DNA from 4 places in the Bilifractor sp. HCP3S3_D3 genome. Region 4 is predicted to be linked to each of the others. Evidence: predicted binding sites of a transcription regulator. Region 4 holds the regulator's gene; each other region holds the start of a gene.
What was found. Region 4 encodes Rex, which represses fermentation and respiration genes when NADH is low (regulators of the CRP and FNR family bind a similar motif). Its sites were predicted from a motif close to ATTGTTAANTANTTAACAAT; they were not measured.
Positions count from the first base shown of each region.

Region 1: ACTNDI_RS01405 (glycerol dehydrogenase) is a predicted target of Rex. The motif match lies at 1,165-1,184, and genes of this name have one in related genera.
Region 2: asrA (anaerobic sulfite reductase subunit AsrA) is a predicted target of Rex. The motif match lies at 895-914, and genes of this name have one in related genera.
Region 3: ACTNDI_RS02480 (acetyl-CoA C-acetyltransferase) is a predicted target of Rex. The motif match lies at 1,452-1,471, and genes of this name have one in related genera.

Region 1 is NZ_JBQHWP010000002.1:49,800-52,007, reverse strand. Features, by position in the region: gene ACTNDI_RS01405 (glycerol dehydrogenase) at 1-1,015, opposite strand, end outside; gene ACTNDI_RS01400 (hypothetical protein) at 1,384-2,208, shown strand, end outside.
Region 2 is NZ_JBQHWP010000009.1:32,349-34,556, reverse strand. Features, by position in the region: gene ACTNDI_RS06895 (Crp/Fnr family transcriptional regulator) at 1-669, opposite strand, end outside; gene asrA (anaerobic sulfite reductase subunit AsrA) at 1,003-2,067, shown strand; gene asrB (anaerobic sulfite reductase subunit AsrB) at 2,054-2,208, shown strand, end outside.
Region 3 is NZ_JBQHWP010000003.1:36,729-38,936, forward strand. Features, by position in the region: gene ACTNDI_RS02480 (acetyl-CoA C-acetyltransferase) at 93-1,283, opposite strand; gene ACTNDI_RS02485 (butyryl-CoA:acetate CoA-transferase) at 1,547-2,208, opposite strand, start outside.
Region 4 is NZ_JBQHWP010000008.1:113,482-115,689, reverse strand. Features, by position in the region: gene ACTNDI_RS06630 (NAD(P)H-hydrate dehydratase) at 1-816, opposite strand, end outside; gene ACTNDI_RS06625 (redox-sensing transcriptional repressor Rex) at 1,020-1,661, opposite strand; gene ACTNDI_RS06620 (ABC-F family ATP-binding cassette domain-containing protein) at 1,848-2,208, shown strand, end outside.

The DNA of each region.
Region 1 (2,208 bases), on a different contig from region 4:
CCATGTTGTGAATGGATTCCCCTTCAACGCAAGCCAGCTCTGCAATCTTTCTGACCTGTTCATCCGTAGTTACACCGAGCTCTGCAAGCGTAACCGGAAGCCCCGTCTCACGGCAGAAGTTCTGCACTTCATCGAACTCTTCACGGGGAGCGCCCTCAAGCTGCAGCTGAACCAGAGTACCGAATGCAACACATAATCCATGCTGCGCCGGATGATTCTCGAGACCTGTGTACCCATTGTAGAAGGAATGCGCAGCTGCCAGCCCGGCATTGTCCGCACCAACTCCTGAGAGATAGGTATTTGCCTCAATGATCGCATCCAGTGCGGGTGTTACCACATGATTCTCACACGCGCGAATTGCTGCTGCGCTGTAGTCACGCAGTGTCTTGTAGCAAAGCTCACAGAGCGCCATGGCAGAACGGGTAATTCCACCATTTTCAAGGCTCGGCGCATCGGTACGAACGCAGGCTCTTCCCTCGAAATATGTACCGAGCGCATCACCAATGCCCGCAATCAGAAAACGGGTCGGCGCGTTTGCGATAACCGCACTGTCGACAATTACGGCATCCGGGTTTTTCGGATAGAAGAGATAGCTGTTAAACGAATGATCATCGTTGTAAATAACAGAAAGTCCTGTGCAGGGAGCATCTGTCGCGCAGACAGTGGGGCAGGAGACGTCATGGATCTTCTCATAATATGCGGTTGCCTTGGCGGTATCAATTGCCGATCCTCCGCCTACACCGACTACCGTATCGATGCCTTCCTCACGGACAATCTTCCGCATCTTTTCAATCTCACCGATACTGGAGATACCGCTGAATACTTCATAATGACGGACGTTATCTGTTCCCTCAAAACTCTTCTCGATTTTATCATGACAATTCTTATATCCGCTGTGTGAACAGATAAAAAGCCATTTTGATCCGAGATCCTGCAGCTGATCATAGAAATGAAGCAGCGAATCCTTTCCCTGAACATACTTTAGCGGTGCTCTCATTAAACGTAATCTAGCCATAGTATCCTCCTTTATGGAATCTGTCTTGTATAATTCTCTGAGACCGTTCCGGAATCCTCTGTGATTCCGATGTTCTGTCCTAACCCCGGCCTGAAAAGTCCTACTATCCGCCTTCATCCAACCGGGATTACAATTCCATATTATGTCATTTTGTTAAATTGTTATCAACGAAGAATACGAGAAAGATGCGTCAAATATTGCAGACAACCAACGCAGGGCTGCGGCATTGTGCGACGTTGACAACCCTTCGGCTGCCCCTTATAATTGTAGAAATTAACAAGAGAGTCGGCAATATCGTATCACCGGATGACAGGATATTCTGTTTCACCTGACATCCGTCTTAATACGGGAAAGAAAGGACAGGATCCATGGATTTTTTACACAAACTGGAACGAAAAATCGGAAAGTATGCAATCCATCATCTGACCATTTACATCATTATGACCTATGTAGCAGGATATATTCTCTACTTCATGGCACTCATGAATCCGGAATATGGAACGGTCTTTAACTATCTGACGCTTTCACCATCTCTTATTCTGAAGGGGCAGGTGTGGCGTCTCGTATCCTGGTGGCTGATTCCCCCGTCATCTCTGAATATCTGGACCATCATCATGCTGATCTGTTACTATCAGCTCGGAACGCTCCTGGAGCGGACCTGGGGCGATTTTCTCTATGACGTATACATTTTCTTCGGTCTGATCATGACCGTCATCGGCGCATTCGTCCTGTACGCCATCACCGGTGTGGATTATGGAATGATGTTCTCCACGTACTATGTCAGTCTGTCCATCTTCCTCGGATTCGCCCTGACCTTTCCCGATCAGAAGATGCTGTTTATGTTCATCATACCGATCCGGATCAAATACCTGGCCATCGTTGACATCATTTATCTGATCTATGACGTCATCAGTTCCCCCGCGTCAATGCGTCTTCCGAGGATCATCATGATTGTCTGCTCACTCGCCAGCACGATTATTTTCTTCTTCCTCACACATGGAACGCAGGGCATGAGCAGAAGCCAGCGGCAGACGCGGAGAAATTTCCGCCGCTACATGAACGGCTACAACACCGGCCGGAACAGTTCTCCCTATAATAGCGGGCAGAACAGCTCCCCTTACGGAAACAGCGCAAACAGAGGAGACAAAATTGACCGCAGCACCTTCGGCGCCGGCCAGGGCAATCCGAACAGC
Region 2 (2,208 bases), on a different contig from region 4:
CAGAACAAAGGTATTCTTGTGATAATCAAGAATACCGTCCTGCTTCAGCAAAGCAAGTTCACGGCTGAGTGAACTTCGGTTCGCGCACAGATACTCCGCCATTTCCTCGCGGTTCAGCGGGATTTCGATGTAGCGGGTGTTCTGCTTTTCTGCCTGCAGCGACAGATAGCTTAGGATCTTGCTCCTCAGGTCCGGCTTGGATACGATCTCTATTTTTTCTATCAGCTGCATATTTTTCTGCCCGAGAAGATCATACAGATTGTCCGCAAGGTTCACATGAAAGACGCACTGATTGCTGCAGGGATGAAGGATGCGGTTCAGGGACAGGAAAATCACACGGGTATCTTCCGCCGCACAGAAGGTGACCCTCGAGGCAGTCTGCTTCATGATGTTGAAGGTTTCTCCGAAAAGTTCCCCTTTTCTCATATAAATGATGAAAATTTTATTTCCCCGGACATCCTCCCGGATCATATCCACCCTTCCGGACAAAACAATGCCGATAAACTTCACATTTTCCTCTTCCATAATTATATGCGATCCCTTTTTAAAACCGGAAATATGACTGTCCAGATGACCGGCCAGCGCTCCGATCTTCCCGGAATCGAGTCCCGCGAAAAGAGGTATCTCTGCCTCGCATATCTCTGCGATTTCTTCTTCTTTTAACCGCATGCTGTTCCTCCGTATCCATTGACTGTCCGGCGGATCAGGCCAGACGTAACCTTAAGCAAAATTATAGGACGCAGGCTCTCTTTTCGCAACCGGTCTGCGTTTACAAAGAATTGGTCATTTTTTTCGCAACCGGTCTGCGTTTACAAAGAATTGATCATTAACGTTGCATGTGCAACCAGATGAATCTGCGGGAGTGATATAATTGGAATGATGAGTCAGATACGCATTGTTAAATTTTTAACTATAATGAAATCGGTATTCTTTTTTCATAGTATTTGTTATATTTAACAGTGTGGAAGTAGATGTCCTGTATATATACGAGGAGGTATTTACATGGGATACACGCTAGATGGAGCCGGATTCTCTCGGGTGGTGAAGAATCTCGGCAAAAATTATCGAATCTTTGCGCCTGTCCGTAAGGTCGGGGAGGGAAGATTCACGGATACGGATGTCATCCGCTATGAGTTTATTACGGATGCGTCGGAAATCGAGCTTCAGAAGAAGTCGGACTACTCTTTCAAGGAGATCCTGACGCCGCTGTCTGAGACGCTCTTCTTCTTCACGGAGAATGTTGTGAAGGAAGCGGATCGTGACACCCGGGATGTGATTGTTTTTCTTCGCAGCTATGATATTCACGCGGTAAAACGACTGGATCAGATCTATCTTGGCAATGGACCGAAGGATTATTTCTATGAGAACATCCGCGATCATGTAAAGTTTGCGCTGATCGCCGGTGATGAGGCGGATGATCCGGACGGATTTTCGGTCAGCATGGGAACAAACCGGGTGACAGAGGGATATCTGTTCTCCGTAGAGCAGACGCCGGATGGATTCTGCTGTGATGTACCGGACACTTCCCTGAAGGCTGTTTTTGAAGAGGCTGGCGGTGTGAAGGCCGAGATAACGCCCTCCTATCCCGTTGAGAACCGGACCAGGGTGGAAATCCCCGATGAAATTCCGAACAGTATCTACAAGGATCCGATCTGGGATGAATACACGGCGAGGTGTATCGGCTGTGGCCGTTGTACCCTTGTATGTCCTACATGCACCTGCTTCACCATGCAGGACATCTACTATACCGACAACGGGAAGGTTGGCGAGAGACGCCGTGTAAATGCGTCCTGCATGATTGACGGCTATACGAACGTAGCCGGCGGCGGTCAGTACAGAAGAACGCAGGGAGAACGGATGCGGTTTAAGGTGCTTCACAAAATCTATGACTTCCGGAAACGCTTCGGCTATGATATGTGCGTCGGCTGCGGCCGCTGTGATGCTGTTTGTCCGGAGTACATCTCCTTCTCCAAAATCATCAATAAGGTGAATCAGAGAGTGAATGAACTCGCTGCGGAATCTGCGGATGCAGCGGGAAAGGAGGCAGGTGCAAATGGCAGCAAATGAAAAAAATCCATACATTCCCTTCACGTCTGAAATTCTGGATGTAATCCGGCACACAAAAAAGGAATATACCTTCCGTCTCAGCTATTCGGGAGAGGTAAAGCCCGGTCAGTTTTTTGAGGTATCTGTTCCGAAGTTCGGAGA
Region 3 (2,208 bases), on a different contig from region 4:
ACCCTTTCTTATCCAATATGATTCAGGAGCCGGAAACGGCTCTCCCTGTGCAGGGAAAAACAGCTCCGTTTCAGCTCCTGATAAGTTTCCGTTTACTCCTCGTATCTCTCTACCGCGGTAGCGCAGCCCATGCCGCCGCCGATGCAAAGAGTTGCAAGACCTTTGTTCGCTTTTCTCTTCTGCATCTCATAGAGCAGAGTAACAAGGATTCTTGTTCCGGAGCATCCTACCGGATGTCCAAGAGCGATTGCTCCTCCGTTTACATTCAGCTTCTCCGGATCAAATCCGAGTTCCTTGGCAACTGCGAGAGACTGTGTAGCAAATGCCTCATTTGCCTCGTACAGATCGAAGTCCGCAACGGTCATTCCGGTCTTCTTCAGCAGATTTCTGGTAGCTACGATCGGTCCCACGCCCATGATAGCCGGATCAACACCGCCGAGCGCGCCTGCGATCCAGGAAGCCATCGGCTTTACACCGAGCTCTTTTGCCTTGGATTCTGTCATTACTACAACTGCTGCCGCACCGTCATTGATTCCGGAAGCATTACCCGCGGTTACAATTCCGTCCTTCTTGAAAGCGGGGCGAAGCTTTGCAAGTCCTTCTGCTGTTGTTCCCGGACGCGGTCCCTCATCGGTATCAACGATGGTAACCTTGCCCTTACGTCCCTTCACCTCTACCGGAACGATCTCATCCTTGAACTTGCCCTCTTCAATTGCCTTGCAGGCCTTCTGCTGAGATTTTGCGGAGAACTCGTCGAGCTCTTCTCTGGTCAGGCCGTATTTCTCGGCAACATTCTCAGCTGTGATTCCCATATGATAATTGTTGAACGCATCGGTAAGAGCGTCATGCGTCATGGAATCAATCAGTGCTCCATCGCCCATTCTATATCCATAACGTCCGTTCTGCAGAAGGTACGGAGCCTTGGACATGCTCTCCATGCCGCCTGCAACAACGATTTCTGCCTCTCCAGCACGGATCATGTCTGCTGCCATGTTCACAGCCGCAAGTCCGGAACCGCAGAGAATATTCAGAGTCATTGCCGGAACTTCAACCGGAATTCCTGCATTTACGGAAGCCTGACGGGCAACGTTCTGTCCCTGTCCTGCCTGAAGTACACATCCCATGTATACCATGTCTACCTTATCCGCCGGTACTCCGGAGCGCTTCAGAGCCTCTTTGATAACAATTGTTCCGAGATCAGCAACCGGAACTGTGCTAAGTTCTCCACCCATCTTACCGATCGCAGTACGGCAGGCGCCAGCAATAACAATTTTCTCAGCCATATTAAAGCCTCCTTAAAAAATAAATATTTAGTACGTGAAATATGTATTTCCTCATGAATCACCGTCAGGAAAAAGCCGGAACGCTGTACCGCGTCTTCTGATCCAGACCGCCGGAACAATGCTCGTTTATTTCTTAACGATGTAATCATAATACCCCTATTCCGCCTTTTTGTCAAATATTTATCAATCTTTATTTCGGAAAAAACTTACTAAATTTGGATTGCAATCTTGTATAGTTTTTTCCTTGACATCGCCGCCGCATGTCATCTCTTATTGGACCGTCTCCAGATGTTCATTTTCTCCGCCTCACGGATCAGTTCATCCCGTACCTTCGGATGTGCGATATTGATCAGCTGTTCCGCTCTCTGCCACATGGAGAGCCCCTTCAGGCAGACCTTTCCATATTCGGTCACGATATACATCGTGTTCGCGCGGGTATCTGTAACCACGCTTCCCGGGGTCAGCGTCGGACGGATCCGGCTCTTGATCTCCCCGGTCTTTTTGTCCTTGTACGCGGACGACAGGCAGATAAAGCTCTTGCCGCCCCTGGATTTATACGCTCCGAGTACAAAGTCAAGCTGTCCGCCGGCTCCCGAAATATTCTTGATCCCTGCGCTCTCGGCGTTAACCTGTCCGTAAAGATCAATGTCCACAGCGTTATTAATAGAGATAAAATTGTCAATCGCGCCGATGGTATCGATGTCGTTGACATATCCGACAGAGGCAGCCATACATTCCGGATTTCCGTCCAGATAATCGTACATTCTTCTGGTACCGGCGCCGAAAGCGTATACCTGAAGCCCCCGGTCAATGTTCTTCTTTGATCCGTTAATTTTGCCTGCCTCTGCCATATCTACAAAGGAATCCACATACATCTCCGTGTGTATACCAAGATCCTTCAGGTCACTTTCTGCAATCATTTTGC
Region 4 (2,208 bases):
AAGTGCGGCCTTTGCGGAAAGATATGCCGCCCCGCAGATATTCCGCGATCCGGCGATGACGAGAATCTTCCGGAAGGTTCCCTTGTTGCCCGATTCATCACGCTTCGGGAGATATTCAAGATCACTGTGTTCGATGGTATACAGATGGCAGGCCTTCGTGATTTCTCTGGTAAGCGGAATTCCGATCTGCTTCACTTTGACCTTCCCGGCACAGGCTGCTCCTGGATAGATGTAGAGACCTGCCTTTCCGGTTGTGAACGTGACAGTGAGATCCGCACGGACAGCTGTCCCCATGATCACGCCGGAGTCGGTGTTGACACCGGACGGCATATCGACAGCGGCGACAGGAAGCTCGGAATGATTGATTCGGTCAATAAGTTCGGCATATATTCCGGTGATGTCCCGTTTCAGCCCGATCCCGAAAAGAGCGTCTATAATAAGAGAATAATCCTCCGGATGGAAATCCTCCAGTTCCGCGCCCGGTGTGCTGCGGGCGCGGATGACCGGGATCGGAAAACCCTCGATGATATGAAGCTGCTGTTTCAGCTGGTCACTGAATTTTTCCTCCGGTCCGGCAAGAAAAACCGTGCAGCTGTATCCTTCCTCGCAGAGAACGCGGGCCACAGCGACTCCGTCTCCGCCATTGTTTCCCGTTCCGCAGACGACGAGGATCCGATCCATGTCATACTGCCGTTTTTCAATTTCTGATGCACAGGCAAGTGCCGCCCGCTCCATGAGGACCATGGAAGGCATTCCAGCCGCGACAGCGCTTCGATCCGCGTCCTGATGCTGCCTTGCACTCAAGATCAGTTTCATTCTGTATCCTCCCTTTCTGCTGAAGAACAGCGCAATTCATGAGATCCGATAAACGTTCTCTTCACTGCTCCAATTCATGAGATCCGATAAACGTTCTCTTCTCTGCTCCAATTGATGAGATCCGATAACAATTTTCTTTTCCGTTCCAAAAAGAGCCCCCATCTACGCGAGGGGCTCTTATATCGTCTTGTATCGGCAGGTGTCTACTTCTCTTCGAGTGTCTTGAGGTTGTAGGACAGCCGCATCAGACTTTCGGACAGATGAACATTCTGAACAGCCACATTCTTCGGTACCACAAGGTTCAGATCGGTGTGCGCAAAATTCCAGATGGCGTGAATGCCGTTTTCGATCAGCATCTTGCTTACCTCAATGGCGTATTCCTTTGGGAGAGTCAGCGTCGCGATTTCGACATCATTCTCCCGGAGAAAGGATGGAATCTCGTCCGTCATACGGATTGGAACACCCCGGATGACCTTGCCCTTTAATTCGGGATTATTGTCGAAAAGTCCGATGATACGGAAACTGTTCTTCTCAAAGTTCGTATAATTCGCGAGAGCCTGTCCCAGATGTCCGACACCGATAATGATAATATTGTGTATGCGGTCCAGTCCGAGAATTTTGGCGATCTCCTCTCGAAGATACTGCACATTATAACCGTAGCCCTGCTGCCCGAAACCGCCGAAATTATTCAGATCCTGCCGGATCTGAGAGGCGGTCACCTTCATCTGCTGACTGAGTTCACCGGAAGAAATCCGCTCAACGCCGGCCTCCTGAAGTTCACCGAGATACCGGTAATAACGGGGCAGCCTCTTGATAACGGCTTTCGAAATTTCTTTCTGACTCATAATAAGAAAACCTCCTTGAAGCTACTACCATTATATGTAATTGTCTAATTTTTGTCAAAGTATTTCTCTTTTTCCCGGTGCCCTTGCTTTGTTGTTTTTTTTCGGTATAATTGGAAGGTAAATGCTCCGCCAGAGAAGCGGCGGGACGCAAACAGGAAAAGCTACGAATGTGTGAGGTGGACAGATATGATTCTCTCCTGTCAGAATATCAGCAAGACATTTGGATCAGAGGAAATCCTGAAGGATATTTCCTTTCATATTGAAGAAAGGGACAAGGCCGCTCTGATCGGCGTGAACGGAGCGGGCAAATCGACGCTCCTCCGGATCATTACCGGAGCTCTCAGCCCGGATACCGGAGAAGTCACCGTCACACACGGCAAGACCATGGGATATCTGGCACAGTACCAGGACATGGAATCCGATGAGACGATCTATCAGGAGGTCCGGAAGGCAAAGCAGGATATCCTCGATATGGAGCAGCGTCTGCGGGAAATGGAGCGCCGGATGGACACGGTCACGGGCGAAGAGGCCGTTTCGCTGATGAACC